2 regions of the Comamonas humi genome follow, and region 1 is predicted to be linked to the other one. Evidence: predicted binding sites of a transcription regulator. Region 1 holds the regulator's gene; the other holds the start of a gene.

The links. The regulator NrdR, encoded in region 1, represses ribonucleotide reductase genes. The targets are predictions, from matches to a motif close to CACNANATNTNGTG.
Region 2: the regulator NrdR is predicted to act here: its motif matches at 6,204-6,217, upstream of ACYVKR_RS06150 (ribonucleoside-diphosphate reductase subunit alpha).

The regions. Positions count from the first base shown of each region.
Region 1 is NZ_BAAGSH010000009.1:109,519-124,239, reverse strand. Features, by position in the region: ZMP/ZTP riboswitch at 1-130, shown strand, start outside; gene glyA (serine hydroxymethyltransferase) at 164-1,408, shown strand; gene nrdR (transcriptional regulator NrdR) at 1,416-1,865, shown strand; gene ACYVKR_RS11845 (universal stress protein) at 1,909-2,346, opposite strand; gene ACYVKR_RS11840 (2OG-Fe dioxygenase family protein) at 2,422-3,126, opposite strand; gene ACYVKR_RS11835 (chromate transporter) at 3,421-4,047, shown strand; gene ACYVKR_RS11830 (chromate transporter) at 4,044-4,646, shown strand; gene ACYVKR_RS11825 (SIR2 family NAD-dependent protein deacylase) at 4,751-5,494, opposite strand; gene ACYVKR_RS11820 (TetR/AcrR family transcriptional regulator) at 5,497-6,132, opposite strand; gene ACYVKR_RS11815 (VOC family protein) at 6,348-6,848, shown strand; gene ACYVKR_RS11810 (VOC family protein) at 6,888-7,322, shown strand; gene ACYVKR_RS11805 (dihydrofolate reductase family protein) at 7,349-8,002, shown strand; gene ACYVKR_RS11800 (VOC family protein) at 8,039-8,449, shown strand; gene ACYVKR_RS11795 (GFA family protein) at 8,464-8,811, shown strand; gene ACYVKR_RS11790 (efflux MFS transporter permease) at 8,816-10,249, shown strand; gene ACYVKR_RS11785 (SRPBCC family protein) at 10,276-10,737, shown strand; gene ACYVKR_RS11780 (DUF1428 domain-containing protein) at 10,762-11,130, shown strand; gene ACYVKR_RS11775 (CaiB/BaiF CoA transferase family protein) at 11,415-12,560, opposite strand; gene ACYVKR_RS11770 (NADPH:quinone oxidoreductase family protein) at 12,557-13,570, opposite strand; gene ACYVKR_RS11765 (Bug family tripartite tricarboxylate transporter substrate binding protein) at 13,646-14,632, opposite strand.
Region 2 is NZ_BAAGSH010000005.1:393,009-407,729, forward strand. Features, by position in the region: gene ACYVKR_RS06130 (carbohydrate kinase family protein) at 1-413, shown strand, start outside; gene ACYVKR_RS06135 (GNAT family N-acetyltransferase) at 410-925, shown strand; gene ACYVKR_RS06140 (hypothetical protein) at 1,030-1,815, opposite strand; gene ACYVKR_RS06145 (ribonucleotide-diphosphate reductase subunit beta) at 2,009-3,088, opposite strand; gene ACYVKR_RS06150 (ribonucleoside-diphosphate reductase subunit alpha) at 3,211-6,117, opposite strand; gene ampD (N-acetylmuramoyl-L-alanine amidase) at 6,514-7,086, opposite strand; gene ACYVKR_RS06160 (sigma-54-dependent transcriptional regulator) at 7,086-8,567, opposite strand; gene ACYVKR_RS06165 (two-component system sensor histidine kinase NtrB) at 8,596-10,266, opposite strand; gene ACYVKR_RS06170 (PP0621 family protein) at 10,268-10,504, opposite strand; gene ACYVKR_RS06175 (cytochrome C assembly family protein) at 10,501-11,295, opposite strand; gene ffh (signal recognition particle protein) at 11,394-12,785, shown strand; gene selD (selenide, water dikinase) at 12,925-13,986, opposite strand; gene ACYVKR_RS06190 (YfiR family protein) at 14,148-14,711, shown strand; gene ACYVKR_RS06195 (diguanylate cyclase domain-containing protein) at 14,708-14,721, shown strand, end outside.

The DNA.
Region 1 (14,721 bases):
GATAGGCGCGGCGCCTGAACAGGCACCGCCGCTGACGTGGAAACCAGCAGGAGCCTCTCCTGTGAACCACCGGGGAGCGTACCGCCCGGGCGATGCCCGAAGCGTTCCGCCGTTCGCCTGGGCAGCCCTTGTTCTCAAGGGACATCAAGTTCATAGGACTGCCATGTACCACCGCAATATTCTTGTCGAACAGACCGACCCCGAGCTCTTTGCTGCCATCCAGGCCGAAAACCTGCGCCAGGAGCAGCACATCGAGCTGATCGCGAGCGAGAACTACGCCTCGCCCGCCGTCATGTGGGCCCAGGGCACGCAGCTCACCAACAAATACGCCGAAGGCTATCCCGGCCGCCGCTACTACGGCGGCTGCGAGTACGTGGACGTGGCCGAGCAGCTGGCCATCGACCGCGTGAAGCAGCTCTTCGGCGCCGAAGCCGCCAACGTGCAGGCGCACTGCGGTGCATCGGCCAACGAAGCCGTGTTCCTTGCCTTCCTCAAGCCCGGCGACACCATCATGGGCATGAGCCTGGCCGAAGGCGGCCACCTGACCCACGGCATGGCGCTGAACATGTCGGGCAAGTGGTTCAACGTGGTCTCCTACGGCCTGAACGCCAAGGAAGAGATCGACTACGACGCGATGGAAGCCAAGGCGCGCGAGCACAAGCCCAAGCTGATCGTGGCCGGTGCCTCGGCCTACAGCCTGCACATCGACTTCGCGCGCTTCGCCAAGATCGCCAAGGAAGTCGGCGCCATCTTCATGGTGGACATGGCCCACTACGCCGGCCTGATCGCCGCAGGCGTGTACCCCAGCCCCGTGCCCCACGCCGACGTGGTGACGTCGACCACGCACAAAAGCCTGCGCGGCCCGCGCGGCGGCATCATCCTGATGAAGGCCGAGCACGAGAAGGTCATCAACAGCGCCATCTTCCCCGGCCTGCAGGGCGGCCCGCTGATGCACGTGATCGCGGCCAAGGCCGTGGCCTTCAAGGAAGCGCTGACGCCCGAGTTCAAGACCTACCAGCAGCAGGTGGTGACCAACGCCCGCATCGTGGCCGAGACGCTGACCCAGCGCGGCCTGCGCATCATCAGCGGCGGCACGCAGAGCCACGTCATGCTGGTGGACCTGCGCGCCAAGGGCATCACCGGCAAGGAAGCCGAAGCCGTGCTGGGCCAGGCCCACATGACGATCAACAAGAACGCCATCCCGAACGACCCCGAGAAGCCGATGGTGACCAGCGGCATTCGCGTGGGCACGCCCGCGATGACCACGCGCGGCTTCAAGGACGAGGAAGCCCGCCTGACCGCCAACCTGATCGCCGACGTGCTGGACAACCCGCGCGACGAGGCCAACATCGCCGCCGTGCGCGAGAAGGTCAACGCGCTGACCAGCCGCTTCCCGGTCTACCGCTGATCCATCCATGAAGTGCCCCTTCTGCAGCCACCCGGAGACGCAGGTCGTCGAGACCCGCGTGGCTGAGGATGGGGGCTTCGTGCGCCGCCGCCGCCAGTGCGGCGCGTGCGACAAGCGCTTCACCACCTACGAGCGGCCCGAGGTGGCGCTGCCGGCCATCGTCAAGAAGGACGGCCGCCGCATCGACTACGACCGCAGCAAGCTCAAGGGCTCGTTCAGCCTGGCGCTGCGCAAGCGCCCGGTGAGCATCGATACGGTGGAGCAGGCCATCGAGCAGGTCGAAGACAAGCTGCGCAGCCTGGGCGCCCGCGAGGTACAGACGCGTTTGATCGGCGACCTGGTGATGGCCGAGCTGCAGAAGCTCGACAAGGTAGCCTACATCCGCTACGCCAGCGTCTACCGTAGCTTCGAGGACATCGACCAGTTCAAGACCTTGGTCGACGAAGTGCGCAAATAAGAAAGGCTCCACCAGGAGCCTTTTTTGTTTTGCCGCGCCGGACTTACTGCCGCACCACCAGCACCGGGATGTGGCTGGCCCCGAGCACGCGCTGGGTCACGCTGCCCAGCACCAGCTTTTCCAGGCCCTTGCGGCCATGCGAGCCCATCACGATCAGGTCGGCATCGGTGGCCTTGACGGCCTGCATCACGCCGTCGTGCACCGAGTGGCCCTCGCCCACCAGCGTCTTGACCGGAATGCCAGCCTGCTCCATGTGCTGCTTGACGGAGTTGAGTGCGGAGTCGGCCTCGGCGGTGGCCGCCGACAGGTACTGCGCCTGGCCGTAGGCAAAGTCGGCGCCGACGCCGGTGAATGGGTAGGGATCGATCACGTAGACGGCCGTCACGTCGCTGTTGAAGGCCTTGGCCAGTTCGGCAGCCTTGGACACCGCCAGCAGCGAGGTGGGCGATCCGTCCACGGGAACCAGAATGTGCTTGAACATGGTGGCGCCTTCCTTTCTAGAGCGTTACTGAATTGGTTGTACCCCAATTCGGGGCACGAGGCAAACCAGCGCGCGCTAAGCTGCGTCGCTGCCCTGGAAACCGCCGCGGCGCAGCGTCACCACCAACGTGTCGCGCCAACCGCCCTGCTCGCTCTGCGGCAGGATGGGCGTGCTCTCGTGGATCATGCGCGCATCGTCGAGCAGCATCACCGACCAGGGCTCGGTCAGCGTGAAGCGCACGCCCTGCGGGCCGGCCGCGTCGAACACGCGGGTCTCGCCGCCCCTGATGCGCTCGCGCCCCACGAGGAACACCGCCACCAGGTCGACGCCATCGCGGTGCGCGCCCTCGGGCGTCGGGCGGCCGATGCCGTCGGCCGTATCAATGCGGAACTGGTGCGCCTCGGCGTACCACGGGGTCTGCGCGCCGGTGCCGAACAGCGCGCCGGCGGTCTGCCCCAGCGCCAGCAACAGTTGCTTCCACGCGGGCGCGGCCACGGTGCCCAGCTCCATGGGCTCGAACCAGCGCTGCATGCCGCCGTGCAGCGCGTTGTACTCCACCGGCTGCCAGTGGGCGCGGTGCGCCACTTGCTCGACCGCGCCATCGCGCAGCACGAAGCAGGAATGGCGGCGGTGGCGGTAGCGGCCGCCGTCCTTCAGGTAGCCGTCGGGCGGCATGTCGTTCCAGCTGGGCGACAGCGCCTCGAGCGCTGCCAGTTCGCAGCCAGCCCACTGGCTCACGGCTGCCGGGCTGAGCACCGCATAGCCATAGGCGCTCAGCATGCTGCCGGTCTGGGCAGCGTCGCTGTAGGGAGGGGGAAAGATCACGGGTGCAGTCACGGCCGCAGGTCTCTACAAGGGTGGGAAAGGCGACAGCTTACGTGACTTTGCCGCCCCGTACACCGATCTGGCGCAAAGACTGTGCAGCCCACTGTCGCTGCCGTATCCCCCGTTGCCCGCTCGCCCCCCGCGATCGGCGATGCCCTCCGTCCCCGAATGCGAACGATCCGGCGCCTGCCCATCGCGGCCGCTTCGGCGCACAATGGCAGGCGCACGCTACCCGCCCGCTCCCGCACCATGGCCGCCCCCTTGCCGATACCCGCTCCCAACACCCCACCTCCCCCACGCCGCGGCCCGGCCAGCCCCTGGCAGGTCTTCACCGCCTTCACCTCGATCGCGCTGCAGGGCTTTGGCGGCGTGATGGCCATCGTGCAGCGCGAGCTGGTCGAAAAGCGCCAGTGGCTGACGGCGCCCGAGTTCGTCGAGGAATGGGCCGTGGCGCAGATCATGCCCGGCGCGAACGTGGTCAACCTCTCGATCACGCTGGGTGACCGCTACTTCGGCTGGCGCGGCGCGCTCGCGGCGCTGGCCGGCATGCTGCTCGTGCCCATGATGGTGGTGATCGGCCTGGCGCTGCTGTACCGCCACTGGGCGCACCTGCCCGCGGTGGCCGGCGCGGTGCGCGGCATGGGCGCCGTGGCGGCCGGCCTGGTCGCCGGCACGGCCTGCAAGATGATGATGGCCATGGGCCACCACCCGCTGCGCTGGGCGGGCTGCCTGGCGGCCGCGGCGGCCACGGTGGCGGCGCTGGCCTGGCTGCATTGGCCGCTGGCCGCGGTGCTGCTGGGCATAGGCGGCCTGAGCTATGCGCTGACCTGGCGGCGCCTGGCGCCGGAGCCCGCGCGCGACGGAGGCCAGCCATGACGGCCGCGCCGCTGGCCATGCAGGCGCAGGATTGGCTGCACCTGCTGACCTACTACCTGTCGATGTCGCTGCTGATGGTGGGCGGCGCGATCTCCACCGCGCCCGACATGCACCGCGTGCTGGTCGACGAGCAGGGCTGGCTGAGCACGCTGCAGTTCAACAACGCGGTCGCCATCGCGCAGGCCGCGCCCGGCCCGAATGTGCTGTTCATCGCGCTGATCGGCCTGCAGATCGGCCAGAACGCCAGCGCGGGCGCACCGCTCGGCACCGTGTGGCTGACCTGCATCGTCGCCGTGGCCTGCACCATGCTGGGCGTGCTGCTGCCCACGTCGGCGCTGATGCTCGCGGCCTCGCGCTGGCTGCAGCGCTACCAGCAGCACCGCGCGCTGCGCGCCTTCAAGCTGGGGCTGTCGCCGGTGGTGATCGGCATGATGTTCTCGACCGCCATCGTGCTGGCCTCGGCGCACGGCACGCTGGCGCAGGCGCCCTGGCTGTGGCTGGTGTCGCTGGTGTCCATGCTGCTGGTGTGGCGCACCCGCCTGCACCTGCTGTGGCTGCTGGGCGCGGGCGCCGCATTGGGCGCCCTGGGCTGGGTGTGAAATGAGATAATCAAATTTGAGAGCTGCTAGCGCTTTATACGCAATGATTTCAGATACAAAACCATCTGAAATCATTACATAGCAATCGCCAGTAGCTATCCTTTTTAAGTATCCTCGAACAAGGCCGGCAGCACGCTGGCCGAAGGCCCGGCCAGCCGCAGGTCGGCAATGCCATCCAGCGCCGTCGGCTCCGGATTCACGATGACCACGCGGGCGCCGGCCTGGCCCGCCTCGTGCGCCAACCCAGCGGCCGGATAGACCTGGCCGGACGTGCCCACGACCAGCATCACATCGCAGCCGCGTGCAGCCTCGCCCGCCTGCCGCAGCACGTCGGCCGGCAGCGCCTCGCCGAACCAGACCACGGCCGGCCGCACCAGGTTGCCGCAGACGGGGCAGCGCGGCGGCTCGCCGGCCTCCACGCGGGCCAGGTCGCAGCAGGGCCGCGCGGGCCGCAGCCAGCGGTCGGCCATCAGGTCGCCATGCAGGTGCAGCACATCCTCGCTGCCGGCGCGCCGGTGCAGTCCGTCGACGTTCTGCGTGATGAGCGTGAGCCGGCCGGGATGGCGCCGCTGCCAGCGCGCCAGCGCCAGGTGGCCGGCATTGGGCTGCACCGCGGCGACCAGTTCGCGCCGGTACTGGTACCAGCGCCAGACGCGCTCGGGCTGGGCCAGGAAGCCGGGCTCGGAGGCCATGTCCTCGGCGCGGAACTGCGCCCAGTAGCCGGTCTGCGCATCGCGGAAGGTGGGCACGCCGGACTCGGCGCTCACGCCCGCGCCGGTGAGCACGGCCACGCGCCGGGCGTCGCGCAGCCATTGGGCGGCCTGCGCGCAGGCGTCGGAGAGGTCCATGCTCAGATCCCCGCTTCCACCATGGCCAGCAGGCGCCCGGCCAGCGCCATGCGCTGCTCGGGTGGCGCATGGCGCAGCGGCCCGTCGATCATCAGCAGGGCCATGCCGTGCACGGACGACCAGGCCAGGAACTCGGCGCCGGGCCGGCGCTCGGCCGCGAGCACGCCGGCGTCGCGCATGGCGTCGAGCGCGTAGCCCAGCAGCTCGAAGGGGTTGAGGCCCATGCCGGCGGTGCGGGCGGCATCGGGCGGCACATCGACATCGTGCGAGCCCCAGGCGAACGCGGTGCGGAACCACCCGGTCTCGGCCTGGGCAAAGCCCAGGTAGCCGCGCCCAACGGCCGCCAGCAGGGCCCGCGAGCGCAGGGCCGCCTCGGCAATGCCGCGCGCGGCGGCCATTTCCTGCTCTATCGCCTGGGCCAGCGCCCCCAGCGCCGCGGCGCGCACCGCGTCGAACAGCGCCTCGCGGTTGGCGAAATGGCGGTAGGCGGCATTGGGGGCCACGCCGGCGCGGCGCGTGGCCTCGCGCAGCACGATGGCATCGGGGCCGCCAGCGCGCGCCAGCTCCAGCCCGGCCTGCACCAGGGCCTGGCGCAGGTCACCGTGGTGGTAGGTATCTCTTGGTTTCGGTGCACTCATGGCAGGCAAAAGGATGGGACTGGCCGGGGCGAAAACGAATTTTCACAAGCTGTCACCGGCCATCGACATCTTGATGTGGACAGCGTACATTTTATTCTCCATAATAAGTGAACACTGTACACATGGATTTTCCCGAGTACGCCCCGGTGCACACGCCAGACACAGTTTCCGTCTAGGCTGAGGCACCGGCCACTGTTTTCCGCCAGGAGACACGCATGCCCCGTTTGGAACGTATCCAGCCCTGCCTGTGGTTCGACAGCCAGGCCGAAGAAGCCGCCCGCCAGTACACGGCGATCTTTCCCAATTCGCGCATCGGCGCCATCACCCGCTACACCGAGGTGGGCCAGGAACTGCACCGCAAGGCGCCGGGCACGGCCATGACCCTGGAGCTGGAGCTGGACGGCCAGTCGCTGCTTGCGCTCAACGGCGGGCCGCAGTTCCACTTCACCGAGGCCCTCTCGCTGATCGTGCACTGCGACTCGCAGGCTGAGATCGACCACTACTGGGCACGCCTCGGCGAAGGCGGCGACCCCGCCGCGCAGCAGTGCGGCTGGCTCAAGGACCGCTTCGGCCTATCGTGGCAGATCGTGCCGCGGCGCTGGAGCGAGATGATGGCCTCGTCCAACACCGCCGGCATCCAGCGCGCGCTGGCGCTGATGTTCACCATGCAGAAGCTGGACATGGACGCGCTGCAGCGCGCCTATGACGGCGCCTGATTTTCCCTCCCCTCACCCCAACCCCACGGAGACTTCACCATGCAATTCACCCCCTATCTCAACTTCGACGGCAACTGCGCCGAGGCCTTCGCCTTCTACGCCAAGCTGTTCGGCGGCACCATCGTCTACCAGGGCAGCTTCGGCGAGATGCCGGCGCACGAGGGCATGCCGCCCATCCCCGATTCGGCCAAGCAGCGCATCATGCATGTGCACCTGCAGATCAAGGAGCAGTCGCTGATGGGCTCGGACTCCATGCCCGGCGCTGACGCCACCTGCGGCGGCTACCAGCCGGCGCAAGGCCTGTGGGTTTCCATCCAGGCTGCCGATGCGGCCGAGGGCCAGCGCTTCTTCGACGCACTGGCACCGGGCGGGCAGGTCGTGATGCCCTATGCCGCCACCTTCTGGTCGCCCGGCTTCGGCATGGTCAAGGACCGCTTCGGCACGCCGTGGATGGTCAACGTGCAGCAAGGCTGAATCCGCCTCCACCCGCAAGGAATGCCATGACACAGGTACGCGTTGCCAGTTTCTCCATTTCGCTGGATGGGTACGGCGCCGGCCCCGACCAGCGCCTCGACCAGCCCCTGGGCGCGGGCGGCATCAACCTGCACCAGTGGGTGCTGCCCACACGCACCTTCCAGCGGACGGTGATGGGCGCCGCCGATGGCACTACGGGGCTGGATGATGACTTCGCCGCGCGGGGCTTCCATAACATCGGCGCCTGGATCCTGGGCCGCAACATGTTCGGCCCCATCCGCGGCCCCTGGCCCGATGACAGCTGGAAAGGCTGGTGGGGCGACAATCCGCCCTACCACGTGCCGGTCTTCGTGCTGACCCACCATGCGCGCCCGTCCATCGAGATGGAAGGCGGCACCAGTTTCCATTTCGTCACCGGTGGCATCCACGAGGCGCTGGAGCGTGCGCGCGCCGCGGCCGGCGCCAGGGATGTGCGCATAGGCGGCGGTGTGGACACCATCCGCCAGTACCTGCGGGCCCAGCTGATCGACGAGTTGCACCTCGCCATCGCGCCGGTATTGCTGGGCCGCGGCGAGCACCTGTTCGAGGGCTTGGACCTGCCGGCCCTGGGCTACGAATGCGTGCAGTCCACGGCGTCCGAGAAGGCCACCCACGTGGTGCTCAGGCGCCGCGGCACCTGACGCCCCTTCCCTTTCTTTGTCAGAAGGATGATCGCCATGAAACCCAATCCCGTCGTCTGGTTCGAGATCTACGTGCAGGACATGGAGCGCGCCCGCCGGTTCTATGAAGCCGTCTTCCAGTGCAAGCTGGAGGCCCTGGCCCCGCCCGAGCCCGCGCCGGCCGGCGCCTCCGACTGCGTGCCCGGCAACATGCGCATGCTGTCCTTTCCGATGACCATGGACGCGCCCGGCTCGGGCGGCATGCTGGTCCAGATGGACGGTGCCGCCCCAGGCGGTGGCGGCACCATGGTGTACTTCGCCTGCGAGGACTGCGCCGTCGAGCAGGCCCGCGTGGCCGGCGCCGGCGGCCAGGTCCACCGCGCGAAGTTCTCCATCGGCCCCTACGGCCACTGCGCGATCGTGCAGGACACCGAGGGCAACATGATCGGCCTGCACTCGATGCAGTAACAACCCCATCCACCATGCAATACCAAGCAAGCTGCCATTGCGGCAAGAATGCCATCGCCTTCGAGGGCGAGATCGGCGAGGTGCTGGCCTGCAACTGCTCCATGTGCCGGCGGCGCGGTTCGCTGCTGTGGTTCACCGCGCGCGAGAACCTGAAGCTGCTCACGCCCGAGGAGAACAGCAGCACCTACACCTTCCACAAGCACGTGATCCGCCACCGCTTCTGCCCGCACTGCGGCATCCACCTCTATGGCGAGGCCCCCGGACCGCAGGGCAAGGCCATGGCGGCCATCAACATACGCTGCGTGGATGGCCTGGACCTGGACGCCATTCCCGTGCGCCACTACGACGGGCACTCGGCCTAGCGCCATGGATGCCGCAGCCCACCCCCGCCGCCGCTGGCTGGCGCTGATCGTGCTGTGCCTGGGCGAGCTGATGATCGTGCTCGACAGCACCATCGTCAACGTCGCCCTGCCCTCGATACGCTCCGACCTGGGCTTCAGCGAGACCTCGCTGGTCTGGGTGGTCAATGCCTACATGCTGACCTTCGGCGGCTGCCTGCTGCTGGGCGGGCGGCTGGGCGATCTGTATGGCCACCGCCGCATGTTCCTCGCCGGGCTGGCCTTCTTCACCGCCGCCTCGCTGGCCTGCGGGCTGGCGCCATCGCAGGGGGTGCTGGTGGCGGCGCGCGCCATCCAGGGCCTGGGCGGCGCCGTGGTGTCGGCCGTGGCCCTGTCGCTGATCATGAACCTGTTCACCGAGACCCAGGAGCGCACCCGCGCCATGGGCGTGTACGGCTTCGTTTGCGCGGGCGGCGGCAGCCTGGGCGTGCTGCTGGGCGGCCTGCTGACCAGCGTGGGCTGGAACTGGATCTTCCTCGTCAACCTGCCCATAGGCGTGGCTGTGTACCTGGCCAGTCGCGTGCTGCTGCCGGCATCCAGCGCCGCAGGCAGCAGCCAGCGACTGGACGTGGCGGGCGCCGCGACGGTGACACTGTCGCTGATGCTGGCCGTCTATGGCGTGGTGGACGGCAACGAGGCCGGCTGGGGTTCGGCCCAGACCCTGGGCCTGCTGGGCGCCGCGGGGCTGCTGATGGCGCTGTTCCTCGCCATCGAGTCGCGCTCGGCGCACCCGCTGGTGCCGCTCGCGCTGTTCCGGCTGCGCAACATCAGCGTGTCCAATATCTGCGCCGTGCTGTGGTCGGCCGGCATGTTCGCGTGGTTCTTCATGTCGGCGCTGTACCTGCAGCAGGTGCTGGGCTACACGCCCATGCAGGTGGGCCTGGCCTTTCTGCCGGCCAACCTGGTCATGGCGGCGCTGTCGCTGGGCTGGTCGGCCAGGCTGGTGATGCGCTTCGGCATCCGTGCGCCGCTGGTCGCGGGCCTGCTGCTGGCCGCGGCAGGACTGCTGCTGTTTGCGCGCGCGCCGCTGGACGGAGGCTTCTGGCTCTACGTGCTGCCCGGCATGCTGCTGCTGGGCCTGGGCGCAGGCGTGGCCTTCAACCCCATGCTGATGGCCGCCATGCACGATGTCTCGCCCGCCGACGCGGGCCTGGCCTCGGGCCTGGTCAACACCTCGTTCATGCTCGGCGGCGCGCTAGGCCTGGCCGTGCTGGCCAGCCTGGCCGCGGCCCGTACCGGCGAGCTGGCCGCTGGTGGCGCCAATGCCTTGGCGGCGCTGCACGGCGGCTACCAGTGGGCCTTTGGCGCGGGAGCGCTGTTTGCCGTGATCGCCGCCGTGCTGGGCGCCACCGCGCTGCGCGCGGACCTCAAGGCCGGCGCCGAGCCGCTGGCCACCCATTGAACCTATTTGAAACCAGGAGACCTTTGATGACCAAGCATCCCCAAGACCTCGTGCTCGAACGCCTGATCGATGCCCCGGCCGACAAGCTGTTTCGCTGCTGGACCGACGCCGCGCTGATCCCGAAATGGTTTGTGCCCAGGCCCTGGACCATTGCGCGCGCCGAAGTGGACCTGCGCCCCGGCGGCGGCAGCCTGATCGTGATGCGCGACCCCGACGGCAACGAATACCCGAACGCAGGCGTGTACCTCGAGGTCGTGCCCAACCGCCGCATTGTGTTCACCGATGCGTATACCGCCGGCTGGGTGCCCAGCGCCAAGCCTTTCTTCACCGCCATCGTCAGCTTCGAGCCCGAGGGCGCGCAGACGCGCTACACCGCGATTGCCCGCCACTGGACCGAGGAGGCCCGCCAGCAGCACGAAGCCATGGGCTTCCACACCGGCTGGGGCCAGTGCGCCGACCAGCTCGCCGAGCTGGCCGCCACGCTGTAGATGGTCCAACCCCAGGAGACCGCCATGCATTACGTTGATGGATTCGTACTACCGGTGCCACGCGCCAACCTTGACGCCTACCGCAAGCTGGCCCAGGATGCCGGCGCTGTCTGGATGGAATACGGCGCGCTGCAGTACTGGGAATGCGTGGGCGACGACGTGCCCATGGGCAAAGTCACCTCGTTCCCGCAGGCCGTGCAGCTCAAGGACGACGAGACCGTGGTGTTCTCGTGGATCGTCTATGCCTCGCGCGAGGAGCGCGACCGCATCAACGCCGCCGTCATGAAGGACCCGCGCGTTGCCAACATGGACCCCGCCACCATGCCCTTCGATGCCCAGCGCATGTTCTGGGGCGGGTTCCGCAGCATCGTCGAGCTGGGCAAAGCCGGCTAGGGCCTGTTAACACTAAAACTGGGAGATGCGTTGCCCCGCCGTGGGGATGGATGCGCGAAGCTTGGTATTCCCAATAGCCGCAGCTATTGGGGATGCCGAGCGACAAAGCAGACGCCCCACGGCGGGGCAACCCGAAGGGAAGGACGAATGCCGGCCTAGGCGGCCCCGGCGGATCGCGGCGTTGCGGCACCCAACCAATAGCTGCGGCTATTGGCTGGGCACCGCGCCTAGCGCTGCATCCCGGCATTCATCCTTCGCACTCCCAATTTTAGTGTGAACAGGCCCTAAAGCCCGCCCAACATCTCGGCATTGTGCTGGCCCAGCCGGGGAGCAGGCGCCAGCGGCAGTTGCCCCTCGCTGCCCGGCAGCCCGGCCAGCGGCACCGTGCCCACGCCGGGCACCTCGTGCTCCGCGAAGACCTTGAGGTGCTGCACCTGCGGGTCTTGCGGCAGCTCGCCCGGACTGCGCGCCGGCGCGAACAGGATGTCGTGCCGCGCCAGCAGCTCGCTCCAGTGCGCCAGCGTATCCTGGGCCAGCCGCGCGGCCAGCGCATCGTTGAGTTCCTGCGCACGCGGCAATCGCCCGCTGCTGGCGTGCAGGCTGGCATCGGCGATCCAGCCGTCCATCTGCAGCGCCCGGGCCAGGCGCAGGAACATCGCGTCGTTGAGCATGCTCACATAGATATAGCGCCCGTCCCGGGTCTCGAACAGCCCGGTCGGCGCATTGATGGCCCCGCCCTGCTGCTGCGGGAACATGGCCGCGTCGATGGTCAGGTAGTTCTGCAGCACCGCCGCGGCCTGCAGCATGGCCACCTCCACGTGACGCCCACGTCCGGTACGCACCTGGCGCAGCACCGCCGCCAGCGTGGCCTGGGCCGCATACATGCCGGTGGCGTAGTCCACCACGTAAACACCGATGCGGCGCGGCTTGCCGTCTTCGCCGCGGTTGGCATGCATCATGCCGCTGGCCGCCTGCATGGTGGTGTCCAGCGTGGGCACATGGGCCATGGGGCCGCTGCGCCCCCAGCCGCTGATGGAGACATAGACCAGCGAGGGCTTGCGCGCCGACAGCTCCTCCCAGCCCACGCCCATGCGCTCGGCCACGCCGGGGCGGTAGTTCTGCAGGACCACGTCGGCCTCGGCGGCCAGGCGCTGCAGCTGCGCGCGCCCCTCGGGCGTGGCCGCGTCCAGGCACATGCCCTGCTTGCCGGCGTTGCAGGCCATGAAGATGGCCGACCGCCCGTCCTTGCTGCGGCCCATGTGGCGGCTCCAGTCGCCCTGGGGCGGCTCCACCTTGGTCACCTGCGCACCCTGCTGGCGCAGCATCAGCCCGCAATAGGGGCCGGCAATGCCCTGGCTCAGGTCCAGCACGCGCAGGCCTGCCAGCGGCAGCGCGTCATCGGCGTCGGAAAAGAGGTGCTTGTCGGTCATGGCTGCATATCCAGGATCACTTTGCCGATGGAGCGGCGCTCCATCGTCGTCTCTACGGCCGTGCGCCAGTCGGCGAACGGGAAATGCTCGGTCAGGGGCACCGGCATGCGGCCGCCGGCCACGGCCTCGAACAGCCGCGCCACCAGCGCCTGCACCCGGACCGCATGGTGGCGGCGCTCGTCGGTCAGGCCCCAGCCTAGGTACAGGCCGTAGTTGAAGCCGATCACGGCCACGTTCTTGACCAGCAGCAGGTTGGCCGGTACCTGGGCGATGCGGCCGCTGGCAAAGCCAATGCACAGCAGGCGTCCGCCGGGCGCGGTGCAGCGCAGCGAGGCATCGAACAGGTCGCCGCTCACCGGGTCGAACACCACGTCCGCACCGCGGCCGCCGGTCAGCGCCTTCACCGCTGCCGGCAGAGCCTGGGCGTCGGCCGGCAGCGCATGGTGGGCGCCATTGGCCAGGGCCGCGGCGCGCTTGGCCTCGGTGCTGGCGGTGGCGATCACCACTGCGCCCATAGCCCGGCCGATCTGCACCGCCGCCATACCCAGCGCGCCGCTGGCGCCATGCACCAGCAGCACCTCGCCCGGCTGCAGCTGGCCGCGCCATTCCAGCGCGGCCCACGCCGTGCCGTAGGTGATGGGCAGGGCCGCGGCCACGCGCAGTGGCAGCGCCTCGGGCAGCGGGTACACGGTATCGGCCGAGACCACTGCCTCCTGCGCGAACGCGCCCCAGTCCAGGGCCGCGGCCACGCGCTGCCCGGGCGCGAGATGCGCCACGCCCTGGCCCACCTCGATCACCACGCCCGCTGCCTCGGTGCCCGGCACAAAGGGCAGCGGCGGCTTGCGCTGATACTGCCCGGCCACGAACAGCTTGAGCGCAAAGCCCACGCCGGCGTGGTGCACGGCCAGCCGCACCTGGCCCGGCGCCAGTGGCCGGCGCGCCAGGCGCTGCATGCCCAGCTCGCGCCAGTCGCACCACTGCTCGCACACCAAGCCGTCATAGGCCTGCACATCGCCCGGCGCCGCGCGCAGCGCAGTGCCCGGCAGGGCGACAGGTTCATCCATCACGACATCCATGGCAGATCCTTAGTCGGCAGTGATGCCCAGCTCGCGGATGGAGCGCGACCAGGTCTGCAGATCAGAGGCCAGCTTGGCATGGAACTGGGCGGCCGTGCTGCCCACCGGCACCAGGTTCAGCTCGTGCATGCGCCGCACCATCTCGGGCTTTTTGACAATGCGCGCCACCTGGGCCGACAGCACATCGACGCGGGCCGCGGGCGTGCCCGCCGGCGCCAGCAGTCCCATCCAGGCATCGGGCTCGAAGCCCCGGTAACCCAGCTCCTGCATCGTGGGCACCTCGGGCAGCAGCTCGGAGCGCTGGGCGCCGGCAAAGGCCACCGGCCGCAGGCGCCCAGCCTTGATCAGCGACATGGCCGTACCCACGGCGATCCAGCCGAACTTCACATGCCCGGCCACCAGGTCGTTGGCCAGCGGCGCTCCGCCCTTGTAGGCCACGTGGGTCAACTGCAGGCCCGCCTCGCGCTTGAACAGCTCACCCAGGATATGGCCGGTGGTGCCCACGCCGTAGGAGCCGTAGGCCATTTCACCCGGGCGGGCCTTCACCCACTGCACAAGCTCGGGCACCGTCTTCGGCTCGAACTCCGGTGAAGCCGCAAGGATCACGCTCGACAGCGCCACCTCGCTCACGGCCGCGAAATCCTTGACCGGGTCGTAGCCGGTGTTCTTGAACAGCGCCGGATTCTGCACATGGGCAGTGAAGGTCAGCAGCAGCGTGTGGCCGTCCTTGGGCGCGCCGGCCACGTACTTGGTGCCGGTGATGGTGCCCGCACCCGGGCGGTTCTCCACCACCACGGGCTGGCCCCAGGCCGCCTGCAATTCCTGGCCGATGAGGCGCGCCACCGCATCGTTCACATTGCCGGCCGGCGATGGTACGACGATGGTGATGGGACGGCTCGGGAAATCGGGCAGCCGTCCTTCGTCAGCGGCAGCTCCGCCGAATACGGATGCGAATGCCAGCGCCACAGCGGCGCGGCGCGACCTGGAAATCGCCATAGGTATGTCTCCTGCTCGTCTTGTATGCAGGCCAGTGTAGGCAGCGGCCGCCGCATAATGCATTCCCACCAGGCACAAACCCATTCCTA
Region 2 (14,721 bases), on a different contig from region 1:
CGGGCCAGGGTCTGCCCATGTTCAATGGCGAGGAGCTGCGCCGCTTCATCGCGCTGGCCGACTGGGTCGCGGTGAACGACTACGAAGGCCAGATGCTGAGCGAGCGCACCGGCTGGGACTTCGCCACCATCTCGCAGCAGGTGCGCGGCCTGATGGTGACGCTGGGCGCGCAGGGCTGCGCGCTGTGGGAACGCGGCGAGCAGGCCGTGGTGCCCGGCCTGCAGGCGGCCGCCACGGTCGATCCCACGGGCTGCGGCGATGCCTGGCGCGGCGGCCTGCTGTGGGGCCTGGAGAACGGCCGCAGCCTGCGCGACTGCGTGGCGCTGGGCAACCGCATGGGCGCGCTGAAGATCGCCCAGCGCGGCCCGCAGAACTACCAGCTGGACTTCGATCCCGCGGCCCTGTGGGCATGACGCTCCAGCTGCGGCACGAAACCCCGGATGACGTGGCGGCAATCGATGCCGTCACGGTCGCGGCCTTTGCCGATGCGCCGCACACCAGCCACACCGAGCAGTTCATCGTGTATGCGCTGCGCCGAGCGAACGAGCTGGCGCTGTCCATCGTGGCCGAGGAGCAGGGGCAGATCGTCGGCCACGTCGCCGTGTCGCCGGTGGCGATCACCGGAGGCCGTGGCGGCGCCGACGGCTGGTATGGCCTGGGGCCGATCTCTGTGGTGCCGCAGCGGCAAGGGCGGGGCATAGGCGCGCGACTGATGCAGCAGGCGCTGGCCGATTTGCGAGCCATGCAGGCCGCGGGCTGCGTATTGCTGGGCGACCCTGCGTACTACACGCGCTTTGGTTTTCAGACCCATGCGGGCCTGGTGCTGCCGGGCGTGCCGCCCGCGTACTTCCTGGCGCTGGCCCTGCAGGGAGTGGTGCCCGAGGGCACGGTTCGCTACAGCGATGCCTTCGATGCGAGTGCTTGATCCGCAGTGAAAAGGCCGTACGGCGACGGGCTTCGGCCCATGCCGAGGGACCATGAAAAAAACCGGCCGAGGCCGGTTTTTTTAGGCGTGTCCCGTGATCGGAATCAGGGACGGTTGCTGGTCGGGAAGGGCCATGCGGCGTTGGTGCTCAGCACCGTCTTCACCTGCTCGGGGGCTGCAGCTTCAGCCTTCTTTTCAGGGGCAGGCTTGGCGGCGGCCTTCTTGGCCGATGCGGCCTTCTTGGCAGCAGGAGCCGCCTTCTTCGCAGCAGGAGCAGCTGCAGCCTTCTTGGCCGGAGCGGCCTTCTTCGCAGGAGCAGCGGCCTTCTTGGCCGGGGCAGCAGCCTTCTTCGCAGGAGCAGCAGCCTTCTTGGCCGGGGCGGCAGGCTTCTTCGCAGGAGCAGCGGCCTTCTTGGCCGGAGCAGCCTTCTTCGCAGGAGCTGCAGCCTTCTTGGCCGGAGCTGCCTTCTTCGCAGGAGCAGCAGCCTTCTTGGCCGGAGCAGCCTTCTTCGCAGGAGCAGCGGCCTTCTTGGCCGGAGCAGCCTTCTTCGCAGGAGCAGCAGCCTTCTTGGCCGGAGCAGCCTTCTTCGCGGGAGCAGCAGCCTTCTTGGCCGGAGCAGCCTTCTTCGCGGGAGCTGCAGCCTTCTTGGCCGGAGCAGCCTTCTTCGCAGGAGCTGCAGCCTTCTTTGCGGGAGCTGCAGCCTTCTTGGCCGGAGCAGCCTTCTTGGCAGCGGCGGCCTTCTTGGCGGGGGCAGCCTTCTTCGCAGGAGCTGCAGCCTTCTTGGCGGGGGCTGCCTTCTTCACTGCGGTTTTACCGGGAGCCGACTTCGCTGCCGCTGCTTTTTTGGGTGCGGCGGCTTTGGTGTCAGCGGACTTCTTCGTCGTTGCCATGCTCTTCTCCTTCGGTCAAATGAACAACAGACTTCATGCCCGATAAGAATTCGACACGAAGTTTTGATAGCAATTGCAATTGTGCATCACAGATCCCGTCGCGGCATAGCCCTGTCAAGCATTTTTGCTAGCAATTTTGCAGTTTTTCAACATAAAACCACAATTGCACGGCCGCTGATCCGCGAATTTCCCATCAATCCCACGACAGCGCGCCGCCGGTCTGGTACTCGATCACGCGCGTTTCGAAGAAGTTGCGCTCCTTCTTCAGGTCGATCATTTCGCTCATCCAGGGGAAGGGATTTTCTTCGTTGGGGAACAGCGCATCGAGCCCGATCTGCGTGGCGCGGCGGTTGGCGATGTAGCGCAGGTAGCCCTTGAACATCGAGGCGTTCATGCCCAGCACGCCGCGCGGCATGGTGTCTTCGGCATAGCGGTATTCGAGCTCGACGGCCTTCTGGAACAGCTCGGTGATTTCCTGCTTGAACTCGGCGGTCCACAGGTGCGGGTTCTCGAGCTTGAGCTGGTTGATCAGGTCGATGCCGAAGTTGCAGTGCATGGACTCGTCGCGCAGGATGTACTGGTACTGCTCGGCGGCGCCGGTCATCTTGTTCTGGCGGCCCAGCGCGAGGATCTGCGTGAAGCCGACGTAGAAGAACAGGCCTTCCATCAGGCAGGCGAAGACGATGAGAGACTTGAGCAGGGTCTGGTCGGTCTCGGGCGTGCCGGTGTGGAAGTTCGGGTCCATGATCGCCTCGATGAAGGGGATCAGGAACTCGTCCTTGTCGCGGATGGACTGGACTTCGTTGTAGGCGTTGAAGATCTCGGATTCGTCGAGGCCCAGCGACTCCACGATGTACTGGTAGGCGTGCGTGTGGATGGCTTCCTCGAAGGCCTGGCGCAGCAGGAACTGGCGGCACTCGGGCGCGGTGATGTGGCGATAGGTGCCGAGCACGATGTTGTTGGCGGCCAGCGAGTCGGCGGTCACGAAGAAACCGAGGTTGCGCTTGACGATGCGGCGCTCGTCCTCGGTCAGGCCGTTCGGCGACTTCCACAGCGCGATGTCGCGGTTCATGTTCACTTCCTGCGGCATCCAGTGGTTGGCGCAGGTGGCGAGGTACTTCTCCCAGGCCCACTTGTACTTGAACGGAACCAGCTGGTTCACGTCGGTCTTGGCGTTGATGATGCGCTTGTCGGAGGCCTTGACGCGCTGCGACTGCGCCGCGCCTTCGGCGGCCGGGGAGGTGGTGTTGGAGTCGTCGTCGAAGGACAGCATGGGGTGTTCCGGTGATTCAAAAAGAAGAGCTGCTGGCGCTCATGTTTCTTCGGTTATGAAGTGATTTCATATTGAAATCATTGGAACATGAGCGCTGGCAGCTATGGTTTTTCAATGAGCGCTTACTGGCAAGCCTCGCAGCCCGGGTCGTCGATGGCGCAGAACTTGATGTCGGTGGCCGGGGCCTGTGCGAGCGCGGCGGCGGCTGCGGCATCGAGTGCGCTCATCGCCGGCGCGGCCTGCGAGGCGCTGGGCACGGCGTTCAGCACGCGGCTCTGCACGGTGGACTTCTCGACCTGCGTGGCACTGGTGGTGCGCAGGTAGTAGGTGGTCTTGAGGCCACGCAGCCAGGCCAGCTTGTAGGTCTCGTCGAGCTTCTTGCCCGAGGCGCCGGCCATGTAGATGTTCAGCGACTGGGCCTGGTCGATCCACTTCTGGCGGCGCGACGCGGCCTCGACCAGCCACTGCGGATCGACTTCGAACGCGGTGGCGTACAGGGCCTTGAGTTCCTGCGGCACGCGGTCGATGGGGTACAGCGAGCCGTCGAAGTGCTTGAGGTCCATGACCATCACCTCGTCCCACAGGCCCAGGCGCTTGAGGTCGCGCACCAGGTACTGGTTGATGATGGTGAACTCGCCCGACAGGTTGGACTTGACCGACAGGTTGCCGAACGAGGGCTCGATCGACGCGTCGACGCCGACGATGTTGGAGATGGTGGCAGTGGGCGCGATGGCGACGCAGTTGGAGTTGCGCATGCCGTCCTTGGCGATCTTCTTGCGCAGGGCATCCCAGTCCAGCGTCATGCTGCGGTCGACCTGCACGTAGTCGGCGTTGCCGCGCGCATCGGCCAGCAGGTTCAGCGAGTCCAGCGGCAGGATGCCCTGGCTCCACAGCGAGCCCTGGTAGCTGGAGTAGCTGCCGCGCTCCTGGGCCAGCTCGGTCGAGGCCCAGTAGGCGTAGTAGCACACGGCTTCCATCGATTCGTCGGCGAACTGCACGGCGGCGTCGCTGGCGTAGGGCGTGTGCAGCAGGTACAGCGCATCCTGGAAGCCCATGATGCCCAGGCCCACCGGGCGGTGGCGCAGGTTGGAGTTGCGCGCCTTGTCCACGGCGTAGTAGTTGATGTCGATCACGTTGTCGAGCATGCGCATCGCGGTGGCGATGGTCTTCTTGAGCTTGTCGTGGTCGAGCGTGCGGCCGCCCTGGCCGTTGTCCTTGAGGTGGCGGCTGAGGTTCACCGAGCCCAGGTTGCAGACGGCGGTTTCCTCGTCGCTGGTGTTCAGCGTGATCTCGGTGCACAGGTTGGACGAGTGCACCACGCCGGCGTGCTGCTGCGGCGAGCGCAGGTTGCAGGCGTCCTTGAAGGTGATCCAGGGGTGGCCAGTCTCGAACAGCATCGACAGCATCTTGCGCCACAGATCGACCGCGGGCAGGGTCTTGTGCAGCTTGAGCTCGCCGCTGGCGGCCTTCGCCTCGTAGCCCCGGTAGGCCTTCTCGAACTCGGTGCCGAACTTGTCGTGCAGGTCAGGGCAGTCGGACGGCGAGAACAGCGTCCACGAGCCCTTCTCGATCACGCGCTTCATGAACAGGTCGGGAATCCAGTTCGCCGTGTTCATGTCGTGCGTGCGGCGGCGGTCGTCGCCGGTGTTCTTGCGCAGTTCGAGGAACTCCTCGATGTCGAGATGCCAGGTCTCCAGGTAGGTGCAGACCGCGCCCTTGCGCTTGCCGCCCTGGTTCACGGCCACGGCCGTGTCGTTGACGACCTTGAGGAAGGGCACCACGCCCTGCGATTCGCCGTTCGTGCCCTTGATGCGCGAACCCAGGGCGCGCACGCGCGTCCAGTCGTTGCCCAGGCCGCCGGCGAACTTGGACAGCAGCGCGTTTTCCTTGATCGATTCGTAGATGCCGTCGAGGTCGTCGGGCACCGTGGTCAGGTAGCACGAGGACAGCTGCGAGCGCAGCGTGCCGCTGTTGAACAGCGTGGGCGTGGACGACATGAAGTCGAACGACGACAGCAGCTCGTAGAACTCGATGGCACGGCCGTTGCGGTCGGCCTCGCCCAGCGCCAGGCCCATGGCCACGCGCATGAAGAAGGCCTGGGGCAGCTCGATGCGGGTCTTCTTGACGTGCAGGAAGTAGCGGTCGTACAGCGTCTGCAGGCCCAGGTAGTCGAACTGCTGGTCGCGCTCGGCCTTCAGCGCCGCGCCCAGGCGCGGCAGGTCGAACTTCAGCATCTCGGGGTTCAGCAGCTCGTTGTCCACGCCCTTCTGGATGAAGCCCGGGAAGTAGTCGGCGTAGGCGGCGCCCATGTCGCTGGCGGCCACGTCCTGGCCGATGACTTCGCGCACGATGGTGTGCAGCAGCAGGCGCGCGGTGACGAAGCTGTAGTCGGGCTCCTTCTCGATCAGCGTGCGCGCGGCCAGGATCGAGGCCTTGAACACTTCGTCCATCTGCACGCCGTCGTACAGGTTGCGCAGCGTCTCGGTCAGGATAGGCGCGGGCTCCACGTCCTTGCCCAGGCCCTGGCAGGCGGCGGCGATGCGGTCGTTGAGCTTCTTCACGTCGAGCACGACGCGTTGGCCGCCTTCCAGCACATGCAGGCTGGGCGAGGATGCCGGGGCGTGCTGGGTCTGCAGCTGCGAGCGTTCCTGGTTGCGGCGCTCGCGGTACAGCACGTAGGCGCGGGCCACTTCGTGCTTGCCGCTGCGCATCAGGCCCAGCTCGACCTGATCCTGCACGTCCTCGATGTGGAAGGTGCCGCCGCCGGGGCGCGAGCGCATCAGGGCGCGCACCACGGTCTGGGTCAGCTCTTCGACTTCTTCGCGCACGCCGGCCGAGGCCGAGCCTTGGGCACCGTGCACGGCCAGGTAGGCCTTCATCATCGCCGTGGTGATTTTCTGCGGCTCGAACGGAACCACGGCGCCGTTGCGGCGCATGATCTGGTAGTCAGGAAGAACCGTGGAACCGGGGATGGATCGGTCGCTGGTGGCGACAGCGGTCAACTCTGCAGAAAGCGGCGCAGCGTTCATGGTGTCCTCTTTGGATGGTACGGAAAAACAGGGGGGAAACAGGCGCGGATGACCAGCAAGGCAGCGATCGGCGTGATGGACTGCAACACTATAGGTAGTGTCTGGAGATCCTGCGAAACACTACTGGTAGTGTACAGCGCAATGGCTGCCTTGTTGGTGTCAGCAATTGTGTTAGGTGGGCACGCGACCCGCCGGGAGCCGCCGCAGCGCCTTGCGGCATCTGCATTTGCGGTGCCGGAATCAGCATCCATGCGATCCGGTGCGGAGCTTTGGCTGCCGGCCCTCGGCACCATGCGGATGGCGGCGGGGCGATGGGGGGCGCAAAAAGGGCGTGATTGTGGCAAAAGCTGCACAACGGGTAAACCCTAGGGGTTTTGTGTGCGTGGCGTTGCCGGCTCAGGCGGGCGGCGGAAACATCTGCGGCGGCCAGCCCAGCTCGTGCCGCAGCCGCTGCCAGTCGAAGCCGGGGCCGGGGTCCTGCTTGCGGCCTGGCGCGATGTGCTCATGGCCCGCGACCTGGGCGATGGGGTAGGCCGCGCGCAGCTCCCGGCCCAGCTGCGCGAGCTGCCGGTACTGCGCCGGCTCGAAGCGCTGGCCTTCCAGGCCCTCGAGTTCGACGCCGATGGAATAGTCGTTGCAGCGCCCGCGCCCCTGCCACTCCGAGGCGCCGGCATGCCAGGCCCTCTGGTCGCAGCTGACGAATTGCCACAGCGCGCCGTCGCGCTCGATGAAGAAATGCGCCGACACCTCGATGCCGCGGATGCCTTGGTAATAAGGATGTGCGTCCCAGTCGAGCCGGTTGGTGAACAGCTGCTGCACCGCGCCGGTGCCGTACTGGCCGGGCGGCAGGCTGATGGAGTGCACCACCAGCAGATCCACCGGCATGCCGGCCGGGCGCTCGCCGAAGTTCGGCGACGGGCAGGGCCGCGCACGCTGCAGCCAGCCATCGTTCCACTGCGGGCCTGGCATCAGCCGGCCCCTTCGCTGTCGTTGATCTGCAGGCGGTCCATGCGGTAGCGGATCTGGCGCAAGCTGATGCCCAGGCGGCTGGCCGCGGCCGTGCGGTTGAAGCCGCTTTCGCGCAGCGCGCGGATCAGGATGTCGCGCTCCTGCTGGTCCATCCAGCCCTGCAAGTCGCTGGGCAGCGGTTTTTCGCGCGGGTAGGCCGGGGTGGCGGCCTCGGGAGCGGCGGGCACGGCGGCTGCCGCGGCCAGCGCCGGCTCCAGCGGAACGGGGCGCGTGCCGCCGTCGGCGGGCGGCTGGGGAGCGGCTTCCGGCATCGGCGGCTCGATCCGCAGCTCGGCGCCATCGCTCAGCGCCGCGGCGCGCTGCAGCAGGTTCTCCAGCTCGCGCACATTGCCCGGCAGCGGGTGGCGGGCGATCTGCTGCAGCGCGGCCGGCGTCAGCCGGGGCAGCGGCTGCGGGCTGTCGGCGCCCAGGCGCTCGAGCAGCACCTCGCACAGTTGCGGCAGGTCTTCGCGGCGCTCGCGCAGCGGCGGGATCACGACCTCGATGACATTGATGCGGTAATAGAGATCCTGGCGGAAGCGCCCCGCCTGCACGTCGCTGGCCAGGTCGCGGTGCGTGGCGCTGACGATGCGGACGTCCACCGACTCCTCCTGGCTGTCGCCCAGGCGGCGCACCTTGCGTTCCTGCACGGCGCGCAGCAGCTTGGCCTGCATGGACAGCGGCAGCTCGCCGATCTCGTCGAGGAACAGCGTGCCGCCGCGCGCGGCCTGGAAGAAGCCGTCGCGGTCGTGCGCCGCGCCGGTGTACGAGCCCTTGCGGGCGCCGAAGAACTCGGCCTCGAGCAGGTTCTCGGGGATGGCGCCGCAGTTGACGGCGATCAGCGGCCCGCCGGCGCGCTGGCTCAGCGCGTGCAGCGCCTGGGCGGCCAGCTCCTTGCCGGTGCCGGATTCGCCGTGGATCAGCACCGGCGCCATGCTGCTGGCCACCTTGGCGACGCGCTCGCGCACCTGCTGCATCGCGGCCGAGGTGCCGACCAGGCGCTGCAGCGCCACGCCGCCCGGGGCCTGCGGCGCCTTCGGCTCGGGCGCCTTTCTGCCGGACTCGGTGGCCACGCCCTGGCTGGCGGAGGCCACGACCTGGCGGAACTGCTTCAGGTCCACCGGCTTGGTGAGGTAGTCGAACGCGCCTTCGCGCAGCGCGGCCACGGCGTTGTCGGCCGAGCCATAGGCGGTGATGACGATGCAGCGCTCGTTGCGCTGCTGCTGGCGCAGCAGCAGCAGCAGCTCCATGCCCATACCGTCGGGCAGGCGCATGTCGGTGATCAGCACATGGAAGGATTGCTGCGCCAGCTGCTCGCGCGCCTCGGTGACGGAGGCTGCGGTGCTGACCCGGTAGCCCTCGCGCAGCAGGGTCAGCTCGTACAGCGTGCGCAGATCGGGTTCGTCGTCGACGACAAGAATATGGGTGCTGTCGGAGGTCATGCGCAACGGGGTCAACGGGGCAGGGGAATCACTCGGTGTAGTTGGACTGGGCCGGCAGCCGGAACTGCACCACGAACGCGTTGCCCGCGACGGCGGGATCGCTGGTCAGCGACTGGCGTTCGTAGCGGATTATGGCGCCGTGCCGCGCGCACAGCTCGCGGCAGATGTACAGGCCCAGGCCGCTGGAGCGGCTCTCGGACGAGAAGAAGGGCTCGAACAGATGGTTCTGCACCGAGGCGTCGATGGTCGGGCCATCGCTCCACACCGTCATCTGCACGGCGCCGGCGGTGTTGCTGCGGGTCACGACGCGCAGCGCGCCGGCTTTGCGGCTGTGGTAGCGCTGGGCGTTGTCCAGCAGGTTCACCAGCAGCTGCCGCAGGTGGCCGGCATCGAACGCCACCAGGCTGGTGTCGGCGGCCAGGTGCAGCGTGAGCTGGCGCTCGCCGGGCGGCTGCGCCAGCCATTCCTCGCCGATGGCGCGCACCTGGGCGTCCAGCTCGAGCACGGTGTCGCCGTCGCGCTGGATCTGGCTCTGCACGCGGGCGATGTCCAGCACCTCCTCGGCGATGCGCGACAGCCGCTCGGCGTTCTGGCGCACGATGGTGGTCAGCCGGGCGAGCGCGGGGTTGCCCAGATCGCGCAGGTCTTCCTCCAGCAGCGCATTGGCCTGCATGATGGCCGACAGCGGGTTGCGGATCTCGTGCGCCACCGCGGCGGACATGCGCCCCATCGCGGCCATCTTCTCGGTGCGCAGCCGCGCCTCCATCTCGCGCACGTCGTGCACGAACAGCACGCACAGCGGCTGGTTGTCGCCCTGGGCCAGGCCGGCTTCGGGGTCGGGGATGGGCTCGGTCAGCCAGCTGTGCACCTGCAGGCCCAGCGGGCTCTCGCCGGGCGCGAGCAGGTTGACCTGGTAGCTCAGCGGCTGCTTCTGCGCGAAGGTCGTGGCGATCTGCTCCAGCACGGGGCGCCAGATGGGCAGCTGGTCCAGCGCCAGCGGCAGCAGCGGCCGGCCGAGCAGCTTGCTGGCCGCCGGGTTCGCGGCAATGATGCGGCAGCGCGCATCGGCCACCATCACGCCGTCGGACAGGTTCTGCAGCACCAGCCCGTTGATCTGCTCCTGCTGGTGCGCGGCCGCCGTGCTGCGCAGGGTCTGCAGGCGTTCGCGCTCCAGGCGGATGGCCAGCACATGCACCAGGATGCCCACGCCGAAATAGGCAGCGCCCGAGATGCCCGCCTGGAACAGGCTGCGGGCCAGGTCGCCGCCGCTGCCGTTCACCGCCGACAGGAAGGCGTGGACCAGCAGGAACAGCGTGGCGTAGGCGCAGGTGGCCAGCACCACCAGCCAGCCGCCCAGCGCGCCGGCGATCAGCACCGGCAGGCCGAGCAGCGGCGTCACGCTGAAGCCGCCGGTGCGGCCGAATTCCAGCACGGTGATGAGCAGCAGGTCCAGGCCCAGCGTGGGCAGCCAGGCATGGACCTTGTCCGGCGCGGGCGGGCTGCGCACCACGGCCGCGTAGATCAGGGCCAGCGCGTCGTAGATGGCCAGCACGCCGATGGGCCACATGCGCGCATGTGAAGGCGTGGTGGAGGCCTCGGCGATCGCCAGCAGCAGCGCCACCAGCAGGCGGCCGGCCAGGAAGCCGCGCCACAGGCGCAGGCGCGGGGCGTCGGAATACGGGGCCGCTGCTGCGCTCACGTCACGGCGCGGAGGTGTCGGCCGCCGCGTGCTGGCGCGAGCAATAGAACTTGCCGCGGCTGGCTACCGCGTCGGATTGCGGCACGTGCACCTGGCAGACGGCGCAGTGCACCATGGGCTCCGGCGGCGCCAGCTTGCGGGGCGGAGGGGGCGGCGCAGCCGTATCGCCGGAGGCCCGGCCGCTGCGCCAGAAATGCCAGGCCACCAGCAGGACGGCCAGCACGAGCAGGTATTTCATGGTCGACTCAGAATGACTTCCAGCACGAAGCGCGAGCCCGCATAGGCCAGCAGCAGCAGGGCCGCGCCGGCATACAGCACGTTGACGGCGCTGCGGCCGCGCCAGCCGAACCGGCGCCGCCCGATCAGCAGCACGGCGAAGGTGACCCAGGACAGCAGCGAGAACACGGTCTTGTGGTCCCACTTCCAGGCGCCGCCGTACAGCACGTCGCCAAACAGCCAGCCGGCCAGGAGCGTGGCGGACAGCAGCACGAAGCCGGCGAGCACGAAGCGGAAGGTCAGGCGCTCGAGCGTGAGCAACGGCAGGCTGCCGGGCTGGGCGGCGGGGTTGCGCATCTGCTTTTCGGCATGGCCCATCAGCACCGCGTGGACCACGGCGGCCGCGAACAGGCCGTACGAGGCCACGCCCAGCGCCAGGTGCAGCGGCAGCCAGGGCGAGGCCTGCATGTGCAGCGGCTGGCCCGGGAACAGCGCGGCCAGCAGCACCGCCGCCGCGCCCAGCAGGCCCAGCGCCCAGCGCATGCGCAACTGCGGGAACATCTGGCGCTCGATGGCATACACGGTCATCACCAGCCAGGCCGTCATCGACAGCGCCGGGCCAAAGCCGAAGCGCGGCGTGCCCAGCAACCAGGCGGCCGCCAGCGTGCAGGCATGCAGCACCCAGGCCAGCCGCAGCACGCCCATGGCCCGGGCTTCGCTGGTGCGCGATCCCAGCAGGGCCGGAATGGCGTATGCCACTGCTGCGCCAATGGCGAGCAGCCAGCCGACAGGTGAGGCACTGGGTAAAATCATGGGTTCACAGTGTAGCCTTTCACACCCGCGGCAATGCGGCGCAGGGCGGCACGCCCCAGGCCTTTTTGACCCGCCCCCACTCTTTTCAGGAAACCCGCATGGCATCCGCGCTGACCGACAAACTTTCGCGACTCGTCAAGGAAATGCGCGGCCAGGCGCGGATCACCGAATCCAACGTGCAGGACATGCTGCGCGAAGTGCGCATGGCCCTGCTCGAGGCCGACGTGGCGCTGCCGGTGGTGCGCGACTTCATCGCCCGCGTCAAGGACAAGGCGCTGGGCCAGGAGGTGCTGGGCTCGCTCAAGCCGGGCCAGACCCTGGTGTCCATCGTCAACAAGGAACTCGCCGCGACCATGGGCGAGGGCATTGCCGACATCAACCTCAATGCGCAGCCGCCGGCCGTGATCCTGATGGCCGGCCTGCAGGGCGCGGGCAAGACCACGACCACGGCCAAGCTGGCCAAGCACCTGATTGAGAAGCGCAAGAAGAAGGTGCTCACCGTCTCGGGCGACGTGTACCGCCCCGCGGCCATCGAGCAGCTCAAGACGGTGACCAAGCAGGCCGGCGCCGAGTGGTTCCCCAGCAGTCCTGACCAGAAGCCGCGCGACATCGCGCTGGCCGCGATCGACTATGCGCGCAAGCACTATTTCGACGTGCTGCTGGTTGACACCGCCGGCCGCCTGGCCATCGACGAAGTGCTGATGCAGGAAATCCAGGACCTGCACGCGGTGCTGAACCCCGTGGAGACGCTGTTCGTCGTCGACGCCATGCAGGGCCAGGACGCGGTGAACACCGCCAAGGCTTTTAAAGAGGCGCTGCCGCTGACCGGCATCGTGCTGACCAAGCTCGACGGCGACTCGCGCGGCGGCGCGGCGCTGTCGGTGCGGCAGGTGACGGGTGCGCCGATCAAGTTCGCCGGCGTATCCGAGAAGATCGACGGCCTGGAGGTGTTCGACGCCGACCGCCATGCGCAGCGCGTGCTGGGCATGGGCGACATCGTCGCGCTGGTCGAGCAGGTGACCCAGGGCGTGGACCTGCAGGCCGCGCAGAAGATGGCCGAGAAGATCAAGAGCGGCGACGGCTTCGATCTGAACGACTTCCTCGCGCAGCTGCAGCAGATGAAGCAGATGGGCGGCCTGTCGACGCTGATGGACAAGCTGCCGACCGAGCTGACCAAGAAGGCCGGCTCGGTGGACATGGACAAGGCCGAGCGCGAGGTGCGCCGCAAGGAGGGCATCATCTGCTCGATGACCGCCAAGGAGCGCGCCAAGCCCGAGATCATCAAGGCCACGCGCAAGAAGCGCATCGCCGCCGGCGCCGGCGTTCAGGTGCAGGAGGTGAACCGCCTGCTCAACGAGTTCGACCAGATGCAGCAGATGATGAAGAAGATGAAGGGCGGCGGCCTGATGAAGATGATGAAGAAGATGGGCGGCATGAAGGCCATGAAAGGCATGATGGGCGGCGGTGGCATGCCCAAGCTGCCGTTCTGAAATGTGAGCATCTAGCGCTTGATCAGTAAGGTTTTTAGATGGATTTCTATTGAAAACCTAGGTGGAATAAGCGAAAGCCGCTATGCTTTATGAAAAAACGCCTGCAGATGCAGGCGTTTTTTCTGGGGGCGGCGAAGCCTCAGGCCACGACCACGCGCGCCGCGCCGGCGCGCATCTCGCCGACCACGGCCGCGTCGGCGAAGCCATGCTGGCGGAAGCTGGCCAGCACCGCCGGCGCCGCTTCGGGCTCGCAGGCCACCAGCAGGCCGCCCGAGGTCTGCGGGTCGGTCAGCAGGTGGCGCGTGGCCTCGGGCAGCTCGGCGGGCAGGTCGACATCGCCGCCATACGCGGCCCAGTTGCGGCCCGAGGCGCCGGTCACCAGGCCCTGTTCGGCCAGTGCGCGCACGCCCGGCAACAGCGGCAGGTGGCGGCTGTCGATATGCGCCGAGAGGCCCGCGCCGCGCGCCAGCTCCAGCGTGTGGCCCAGCAGGCCGAAGCCGGTCACGTCGGTCAGCGCGTGCACGCCCTCGATGCGCGCCAGGTCGGGGCCGGGGCGGTTGAGCTTGGTGGTGTTCTCGATCATCGCGGCGTAGCCGGCGGCGTCGAGCTGTTCCTTCTTGAGCGCGGCCGACAGCACGCCCACGCCCAGCGGCTTGCCGAGGATCAGCACGTCGCCCGCCTGCGCGCTGGCGTTGCGCTTCATCAGCTTGGGGTGCACCAGGCCGATGCCGACCAGGCCGTAGATCGGCTCGACCGAATCGATGGAGTGGCCGCCCGCCAGCGGAATGCCGGCGTCGCGGCACACCGATTCGCCGCCCTGCAAAATCTTGGCGATGACGTCGTGCGGCAGCGTGTTGATCGGCATGCCCACGATGGCTAGCGCCATCAGCGGCGTGCCGCCCATGGCGTAGATGTCGGACAGCGCATTGGTCGCGGCGATGCGGCCGAAGTCGAACGGATCGTCGACGATGGGCATGAAGAAGTCCGTCGTCGCGACGATGGCCTGCTCGTCGTTGATCTGGTAGACGGCGGCGTCGTCGGCCGTCTCGGTGCCCACCAGCAGCTGGGGGAAGAACTGCTTGGGCAGCGCGCTCTTGCTCATCAGCTCGGCCAGCACGCCGGGCGCGATCTTGCAGCCGCAGCCGCCGCCATGCGACAGCGAGGTGAGGCGGGGGAAGGAAGTGTTGGTGTCTGGGGTCATGCCATCTGGCCCGCAAGGGGACGGAAAGGGAGGAACGGCCGCGGGGCGCGGCCGCCTATTATCGGACGCTATCGTGCGCCCGCGGTGCGTGGGGAAAAATGATTCAGAATGCACCATGGTGGGGCGCAGGCAGTGGCTGCGCCGGTTCAAGGAGCCTGCAGTTGGCATATCACGAGCAAACGAGAGCGCTCGCCCGGCCGGGGCGGGCCTGGCGCTGGCTGCTGCTGGCCCTGTGGGGGCTGGCGGCGGCGCTGCCGCTGGCGCGCGCCGACAGCGCGGTGGAAGAGGGCGTGTCGCGCACGGTGCTGGGCATCCTGGGCTATACCCGCTGGCCGGTGGAAGGCCCGGTGCTGCGCCTGTGCGTGGTGGGCGAGACCGACTATGCGCGCACGCTGCTGAACGCCAAGGCGCAGACGGTGGGGAACCGGCCGCTGGAGGTGCTGCGCGCCGACCCTGGGCAGGCCGACGCGCTAGCCAACTGCGACGGCATCTACGCCGGCCACCTGGCCGAGCCCGCCTGGCGCGAACTCATGCGCAACTTGCAGGGCCGCGCCATGCTCACCATCAGCGAACGCGGGGCGCTGTGCCGCATCGGCGCCATGTTCTGCCTCAAGCCGGCCAAGGAGGCCGTGGGCTTCGAGGTCAACCTCGATTCGGTCGCGCGCAGCGGGGTGCGGGTCAATCCACGGGTGCTGCAGCTGGCGCGCCAGGGTGCGGCGCCATGATGAGGCCCGC